Regions from separate parts of the Paenibacillus sp. PK1-4R genome, predicted to be linked through region 1. Evidence: riboswitches for the same ligand, from Rfam matches in the RefSeq annotation. Region 1 holds a riboswitch; the other holds the start of a gene.
What was found. Region 1 has a riboswitch for FMN ahead of QNO02_RS17320 (DMT family transporter). Riboswitches for the same ligand answer to the same signal wherever they lie in the genome.
Positions count from the first base shown of each region.

Region 1 (4,437 bases):
ATCGGAGGTCAGAGCCCGGCCCATGGATCGTTCCATGGAAGAGATCATCGCGGCCATCTCACCACTGTTCATCATGTAATAGTTCTCCATCAACCGAACTCCATTGACTGGACTCAGTTTTTCTTCAACATGATGACCTTGATCTTCCAACCAGCGAACGAGCTTGTATACAGACTCTTTGGCTTCTGCGCTGACAGGTGTACCCACGGGCGAATCCGTTGTGTATGCAATTTTCAGTTTGCGTTGATGTGGATAGCTCATATCTGCCAAGTAACTGCCTGGAAAGAGTGGAGCATGGAACGCAGCTTCGGGCTGAATGACTTGTAACGTATCAAGCAATGCAGCACTGTCCCGAACCGAGCGAGAGAGGGCAAAATCAATCGATGCGCCTTGCCATTGACGACCAACTCCCGGTCCTACAGGTGTGCGCCCGCGTGTTGGCTTCAATCCAAACAATCCGCTAAAGGAAGCCGGGATACGAATCGAACCACCTCCGTCACTGGCTCCAGCGAGAGGAACAATACCCGAAGCTACAGCCGCGGCAGCTCCACCGCTTGAACCACCTGGGGAGTGATTGATATTCCATGGATTGCGAGTTGGACCATGGAGGCGGGGCTCTGTGATATTTTTCAAGCCAAATTCAGGCGTATTGGTATGTCCTATGAAGATAAAGCCTGCATCACGGAGTCGAGTGACAAAATTGGAATTGCGTAATGCACGATGCTCGCTGAACAAACGTGAGCCTGAAGTCAGAAATTCACCTTCCAAGGATTGCGAAATATCTTTCAGGAGCAGGGGCACACCGGCAAAAGGTTGTTCTCCAGGGCGAACCAAGCCAGCCTCCTCCCGTGCCCGATTTTCATATGTACGAATTACCGCATTAAGTTGCGGATTCACTTCTTCAAGGCGTGCAAACGCCGCTTCCAGCATTTCAACCGGGGATACTTCCCGGGATCGGATCAGTTCAGCCAAACCTACGGCGTCGTAGGAGGTATATGAGAATGAAGACATCATGATCGTTCCTCTCTGAATATAATTCATCTGTTTATTCCATATGTCATCGTACCACCGGATTGGATAAAAGACAAAACATAGAAGAGACTTAGCGCGATGATTTTGATATTCGGTATGAAAGGAGAGAATAGAGGAGCATTTGCATTTGTGATATAGAAATAAAGCACAGGGGAATAGCTCATAGTGCTAATTGAGAAAATGATCGAGTAATATCGAGTAAATTGAGTAATGGAAATAAAAAACCACTGCTCATCTAATTTGATGTGCAATGGTTTTATTTTATATTTGACTATTTGTTTATATGTGAACCTCAGATATATCTACTTAATCTGTACGCAGCTTCGGTGCAGCATCGGCCGCAGTTGATGATCTTTCCTGCTGTCTGGAAATGGCGAAGAGGGCCACCCAGATCAGGATAAAACCAAGCAGCTGCTCCCATGTAATCAGTGTACGGAAAGCAATCCAGTTCACCAACACACCCGCCATCGGGAAGCTAAGTTCCGCGAGTGTTGCAACAGATGCTTTGGTTGACGACAGACCTTTGTAATACAACAAAAGACTTAGCAAACCTGGTAACAATGCCTGACCGAGAATATTGAGGATGACAGCAGTCTGTTCACCCGTTCCGGACGGAAATGTCCATGCCGCACCTTCGTTCCACGTCATAAAAATCAGGAGCGGGAGAGCAACGACAAAGCGAAGGGAGGTGACCGTTTCATAACGCGCCTGTCCCAGCATCAATCGGCCCATAACGGTTGAACCTCCCCATAAGGCAGCAGCCCCAAGGGATAACAAGCTTCCAGCATGAATCCAGTTGTCCCAGTTACCTAATGGCAATGTGAAGCCAAATGTAAGCAGGTAGGTTCCTGCTAATGCAATGAAGAACAATCCACCGAAGCGACGAGGCAACGTTTCTTTCAGTAACAGTTTAGCCAGAACGATAGCGAAGAGTGGTTGCATTTTTTGCAATAAAAGCACCGTATTCGGATCGTTATGTGTTAGTGCCATGGTGAACAATACCGTTGCGAGTGCTGATCCTCCCCATGAAATAAAAATCACGGCAATCCAGTGGCGAGCGCGTAGGTTTTTCAGATCAGCCCGAAATTTCCACAGCACGGGTATGGCAATAAGACTGACGATGATGTGTTCCACCAGTACAATCTGCGTGGATGTCATCGTGTTTAGCAAAATAATGCGGAAGAGTGGGTCGACACCCCATAAGGCGGCGCCGAGAACTACAAGCCAGAATCCAGTATTACTTCGTTCCTTGCGGTAAACAGGTGATGCTGCTGATGTCTTTTCCATATTCAGGACTCCTTCGTCAGAACACGGAATCTTCAGTTGGCAAAATCGACAAAAGCCCCCGTTTTGGTATATACCAAATAAACGGGGGCTCATCCAAAGACATGCGTCAGGAAAGAGGCCTTCCCGAGAACGGCATGTCAATGTGTTGATCTTCTCTCATCCGGACTGTACCGTCGGCCTTGGATTCACACCAAGTCAGTCGCTAGATGTCCTTCGTTAAGAACTAATAGCGAGTCGCGGGCTGGTTCCGAAGAACATCACCGCCGGTTGGGAATTGCACCCTACCCCGAAGATCCTATTCAATTATATAGTGTGTTGAACAAGCTGTAACATTAATAAGTTCATCTTATTCCTGTAAGCGCTAGCAGTTCAAGCATTTTTTTTAGAAAACGATTTTCCAGCTTCCTTGCTGTCTGCGAAGGAGCACGATCTGACCTGCGTGATACGCATCATGGAGTACCCAGCGAGCTAGTTCGTGTGCCCATTTCTCTTCGGAGTCCATATATGCGGCATCAAGATCTGACTCTTGTAGTGCAGCCAATTGATCTCGCAACTGCTGGGCTAATCGAGTTGTACCCTGTAGCAGTGTATTCCATCCAGCTGCGTCCGTTGCATCTCCGGAATTCCCAAATGTGTATTCATTGGAGTCTACAGCAGGAAGGGTAGGCTCCTTACCTTGCATGCGACATAATAAGCGATGGTTGTAATAATACATATGGTTAACCAACTGCCAGATGCTTAATCCCCCTGAGGGTGGAATCCAGGCTGCTTGTTCTGCTGTAAGACCCTCCAAGGATTTCGACAAAGGTACAATCCAATTACATTGATCCCAAGTATCATCCTTTTGAATAAGTAACACATCTAGTGCTGTTGTTTTTGTCATTGCCTTTTCCTCCTTGCGTATAATTGTGATTTGTGATGTAACTAGCTAAAACTGATTAATGAGGTTACACTTAATATAACACATCAAAGATGAGTTGTAACCTTCTTTGTTTAATTAGATGGTTACATCAAACGGAGGTATATATGGACAGGTTATGGACCGATTTTGTAAACAGCGATTATCATGACTGGCGTGGGGGAGATCGATCGGAGGACAGACTCGGGAAGGCGAGCTGGCAGCAAGACTTTCTGGAACGATGGCAACTTAATGCTTCTGTCCCTGCATCTCCAGAAGATGAGTTGTCGATGAGAAACTTCAGGAATGAATTGTTGGCTCTTGGAGCCCGCTTGTCTTCTGGAGCATCATTAACGGATATAGAAAAACAATGGTTGAATGGCGTTATGGAAGCAGGGCATGTGAGAAGAACATTGACTACAATTGATCAGGAACTGAAACTCCAACTGGTAGCTATAGAAACGGGTTGGCATCAGGTTATGGCTGAGGTAGCTGCTGACTTTGTTTTGACTTTGGTAGAGGGAGAAGGAGGCAGGATTCGGATCTGTGATAATTCGGATTGTCGCTGGATGTTCTATGATGATACCCGAAGCAGAACACAGAAGTACTGTGATGATAAGATGTGTGGAAATCTGATGAAGGTCAGAAGATTTCGGGCGAAACGCAAATCCCAAAATTGATAAATACTAACAATAACTATATAATGTATATATACTAGCGAAAAAATAGTCAGAAGCAGTACGGATTCGTAAGCAGGATATGATCGTCTTTCAAAGCAAATCAGATGGGAGATGTGTCTTGTGCGGACAAGTTATCTGTTGAAAAATGGCTGTGTGTTGTCGATGGATGCTCGAATTGGACAGTATAAGAGGGCGGACGTTCTGATTCAGGATTCACTGATCATGGCGATCCAGCCCGACCTGGATATTCCGGATGCAGAGATCATTGATGCTTCATCCATGATTATTATTCCTGGGCTGGTGGACACGCATCGGCATGTGTGGGAATCACTGGTCAAAACAGCGGGGACCAACTGGTCCTTGCCAGTTTATTTGCAAAATCTCTATTATGGTGCGATGGGAAGCAAGCTCCGTCCACAAGATAGTTATATTGCCAACCTGCTCGGTTCCTTGGAAGCGCTTAACGCAGGAGTGACGACAGTAATGGATTGGAGCATGCCGTATTCCCCTGACCATACGGATGAACTGATTCGTGGACTT
Region 1 is NZ_CP126535.1:4,008,084-4,012,520, reverse strand. Features, by position in the region: gene QNO02_RS17325 (amidase) at 1-1,011, opposite strand, end outside; gene QNO02_RS17320 (DMT family transporter) at 1,339-2,319, opposite strand; FMN riboswitch at 2,464-2,617, opposite strand; gene QNO02_RS17315 (DinB family protein) at 2,702-3,202, opposite strand; gene QNO02_RS17310 (CGNR zinc finger domain-containing protein) at 3,346-3,897, shown strand; gene QNO02_RS17305 (amidohydrolase family protein) at 4,018-4,437, shown strand, end outside.

Region 2 (4,437 bases), 430 kb from region 1:
CCTTGTTGTCCACAGCGTTTGTATAAGCCACCGCTTGAAACTCGCCAAAGTCCGTTGGCATACGTACAGCCACTTCACGTTGGACCAGCTGCTCTTTTTCGTTACGGTAACGAATCATGTCCTGAATACTGATCAGCTTCAGATCATGTTTGCGGGCAATCTCCTGCAGATCCGGAAGTCTGGCCATTGTGCCATCTTCCTTAATCACTTCACAGATCACGCCTGCGGGATATGAACCACACATAATGGCCAAATCTACCGCCGCTTCTGTATGCCCAGCACGACGAAGTACACCGCCATCTTTTGCAATCAGCGGGAACATGTGACCAGGCTTACGGAAGTCCCCAGCTTTCGCTTCAGGATCGATCAGACCTTTCACGGTAATAGAGCGTTCATGTGCCGAGATACCTGTTGTCGTATCTTTGTGGTCCACAGAGACGGTGAAGGCTGTTCCATGGAAATCCGTATTTTGTTGAACCATCGGTTTCAGGTTAAGTTCGTCCGCACGTTGTTGTGTAATCGGAACACAGACCAGACCTCTACCTTCAGTAATCATGAAATTAATGACTTCAGGTGTCGCCTTTTCGGCCAAAGCGATAAAATCGCCTTCATTCTCCCGATCTTCATCATCCACAACAATGACGGGTTTACCACGCATGAGATCATATATGGCTTCTTCTATTGTGTCCAGAATGGATTGTTCTGACATGGGTCCACCTCCAGTTAATTTCTGTTCTCTATTTATACAAATCCGTGATTGGCGAGAAAATCTTCACTGATACTGTGCGGCTTGCCAGCACCCGTCTCCCGATGTCCTCTCCCATACTGGAGCAGATGATCCACATATTTGCCCAAAATATCGCATTCGATATTAATGGTATCCCCTGTCTTTTTCACATTTAGTACAGTTTCACCAATGGTATGCGGGATTATGGAAACCGTGAATGCGGTATCCGACGTATGGACAACGGTCAAGCTAATGCCATCCAGTGTAACCGATCCTTTGGGAATCAGATATTTGAACAACTGGTGATCATCAGGTTTGATCTCAAACACAATTGCATTCTGATCACGTGTTATACTGCCAATCACTCCGGTACCATCGACATGGCCCTGAACGATATGTCCGCCAAAACGACCGCCGGATTGCATGGCCCGCTCCAGATTAACTTTACTGCCAGATTGCAGCTGACTGAGATTGGTATGGCGATAGGTTTCAGGCATTACATCGGCGGTAAAACCTCCACCTTCGAGCGTTGTCGCAGTTAAGCACACGCCGTTCACTGCTACACTATCACCAATTTTCAGATCGTCCATGATGGCGGAAGCTCCGATATTCAGGACCATCGCTTCGCCTTTCCGACCAATACGCCGGATCTGACCGACTTCTTCCACCAAACCGGTAAACATGCTGCCGCCTCCCTTCTTTAATTTATAAAGAGTCTAACTTGTTTCTTTAAAATTCATTTATTTATTCAGGCCACACCGGAATACCGCCAATGCTGATATTATCTCCAACTTTTTCGATCTCCAACTGATTCAATTGAATCGCCTGATTCATACGTTCCACACCTTCGAAGCGGAAGCTTCCAGGTGTATCATAACCGCCTACAATCTTCGGTGCGATAAACATGAGCAGTCGATCGACCAACCGTGCCTCCAGCATGGCTCCATTCAGAGTGCCCCCACCTTCAAGCAAAATCGAACCAATCTCACGCTCACCCAACTTGCTAAGTCCGCTTAACAGATCCACACGTGGTCCAGGACCACAGCGTATAATCTCAACACCATAAGCTTCCAAACGTTCAGCAGCTTCAGGACTGGCTTCGTCTGTGGTCAGAACCCATGTTGGAGCAAGACCATCCTTAACCATTTTGGCACCTACGGGAAGACGCAACTTGGAATCCACCACAATGCGCACCGGACTAATGCCTTCCACTTGTAAACGGGTTGTAAGTTCCGGATTATCGGCAATCACTGTGTCGACGCCAACCATAATTCCCTGGTGACGATGACGAAGGGCATGCACAATCTCACGAGCGGGCTCGTTGGAGATCCACTTGCTGTCTCCGCTGCGAGTAGCAATTTTGCCATCCAAAGTAGTAGCCGTTTTCAGTGTCACAAAAGGTAGACCCGTTGTTATAAATTTAATGAATTTTTCATTCATGCGTCTTCCACGCTCACGCAGTACGCCAACTTCAACTTCAATGCCTTGTTGACGAAGCATGCTGATGCCTCTGCCGGATACTTGCGGATTTGGATCTTCACAACATACGACAACACGTTTTACCTTTTCATGAATCAGGCGTTCACTACAAGGTGGCGTCTTGCCATAATGACTACAGGGCTCAAGTGTAACGTATACCGTACTTCCTTCTGCATCGCTGCCTGCCATGTTAAGAGCATGCACCTCCGCATGACCGGTTCCACGTTTCAGATGGCTCCCCAGACCTACAATACGACCTTCTTTCACAACTACACATCCAACGACCGGATTAATCCCCGTCTGTCCTTGTGCTCGTTCCGCCATATCCAATGCCAGTGCCATATAAAATTCATCATTGATCATTTCCAAATCCGTTCACCCCGCGGTTTAAAGTCTTTTTTATTAAAAAATCCCCGTCGAACAATCAGTTCGATGGGGATGATGAGAGACAAATGTCACCAGCAGGAGTGAAATGGATACAGCACGCCAACACTTTGCCCAAAACTTCATTTCGGGCAAGTGAAAATAGACACATACCTTAATGAACATCAATTACAGGTAAAGAGCTTTTATCGTGTGGCATATGTATGGAACTGTCCGGCGTAACCGGATCTTCCCTGCACAGTGCAAGACATGACAAATCGTGACTGTACAGCAATACTCCTGCTGAATGCAAACCTGTTAGGTCTGCACCTCTCCTTCTCCCATCCAGACTATACTGTCGGTTCTGGAATTACACCAGATCAGCCATCTGCCACTGGCAGACAGGTCACGGACTTTGCATCAAGTGCTGGACATGTGTCCTTACACTTCCTGCATCACCGCCGGTAGGGAATTGCACCCTGCCCTGAAGGATTGCTTTCGTTATTACTTGGATGTTAGCACTTTAATGCCAAAAAATCAATTGTTTTTTGTTCCTTTTTGTCACATACTAACTTTTAATAAGCTAAGAAACAACAAAAAACCGCTTCCTCTCAAGGAGGTACGGTTTTTGTTTGGAGGCACATTTCACATCCATCGCAGCATTCTACATATCAGGAAAACACCAGCTCGCCATATGCTTTAATTCTTTGGCATTATGGAATGGAGTGCGATCAGGTTCTTGCAGGGGCGAAGTTGGCAGCGGGAACTCTCTTGCCACCCTTCTGACCCAACTTGTGGAATCAATCGCAATAGCCGAGCATTTCCAGCGTCCATTCGCTCTCGGTCGAAACGTTCCATGCAAATCTGCTTTTCCCGGCATCTCTGGAAAGACACCATCCAAATATTCAACGATGACACGCTTGTCTCTGACTTCATGACAGTATACTGTCACCCATACACCTTCCCGGACCCGAACAGCATACACATCTCCAGACTGTACCTCCCCGGTACCTGCATCAGGAGATGCCTTTGGTACTTTTCCGCGAACACTTCTCTTCTTCTCCAATGCTCCTAAGATCGTGTCCTTTACAGCTGGACTCTCATCAGGCTTATCCGCAAGAGATATATTATTCAGATCAAAATCATGAAATATCTTGTTCAGGTTGTTCTCATTGATTCCTACAGATGAGTCCCACCACGCCAGAGGCGCCTGTACCTCAACCCGAACATTGGGGCGTGCGTCACGTTGCATGTAAGTGGTGAATTCCGTGATCATTCCAGGATGTTCCGGCGTATCCAATATGCCAATCAAAGCTAACGTCTCAAGCAAATCACGGTAGGCATATTCCTTCTGTGTAGGCAAAAGACGTTCCTTCTTGAGCGCTACTGCTGCCTTGCTGTAGCGTGTTTTGGGAGGTAATTCGCGCAGCACCGTTAACACCGCACGGAATGTCCAACGGTCGTAATCATTGGGTATTGGAAGCTCCTGCGCTGCCGCCAACTCTCGAAGTGCCAGCACATATCCAAAAGGATCACCGTCCAACGGGGTTCCATTGGTCATGCGCCAATACCATTGCAGCGTCGTGTCGGTTGCTTGATCTACACTTAATCCGCAAATCTTACAAGTGTTTGAAGATGGATATGGCGTATGTCCATGACTTGGCATACTGCTCGCAATAAGCTTGCCCGTAAGCAACGAGCGCCAGATCATGGGTGCTGACCACAAAGAGGATACAAAAGCCTGCGCTGCATCATTCAGCGTCCATTGATTCGCAACTTTTTTCAGCTCAGTAATCGTTTCATCATGTTGGGAACGTACAAATCGATTCGGTTCATGCCCCGCTGCCTCAAGCGCTTCTCGATCCTTT
Region 2 is NZ_CP126535.1:4,441,380-4,445,816, forward strand. Features, by position in the region: gene QNO02_RS19225 (bifunctional 3,4-dihydroxy-2-butanone-4-phosphate synthase/GTP cyclohydrolase II) at 1-709, opposite strand, end outside; gene ribE (riboflavin synthase) at 742-1,410, opposite strand; gene ribD (bifunctional diaminohydroxyphosphoribosylaminopyrimidine deaminase/5-amino-6-(5-phosphoribosylamino)uracil reductase RibD) at 1,472-2,575, opposite strand; FMN riboswitch at 2,899-3,065, opposite strand; gene QNO02_RS19240 (hypothetical protein) at 3,234-4,437, opposite strand, start outside.
Region 2: linked by a shared signal. The riboswitch ahead of ribD (bifunctional diaminohydroxyphosphoribosylaminopyrimidine deaminase/5-amino-6-(5-phosphoribosylamino)uracil reductase RibD) and the one ahead of QNO02_RS17320 (DMT family transporter) in region 1 are both predicted to bind FMN.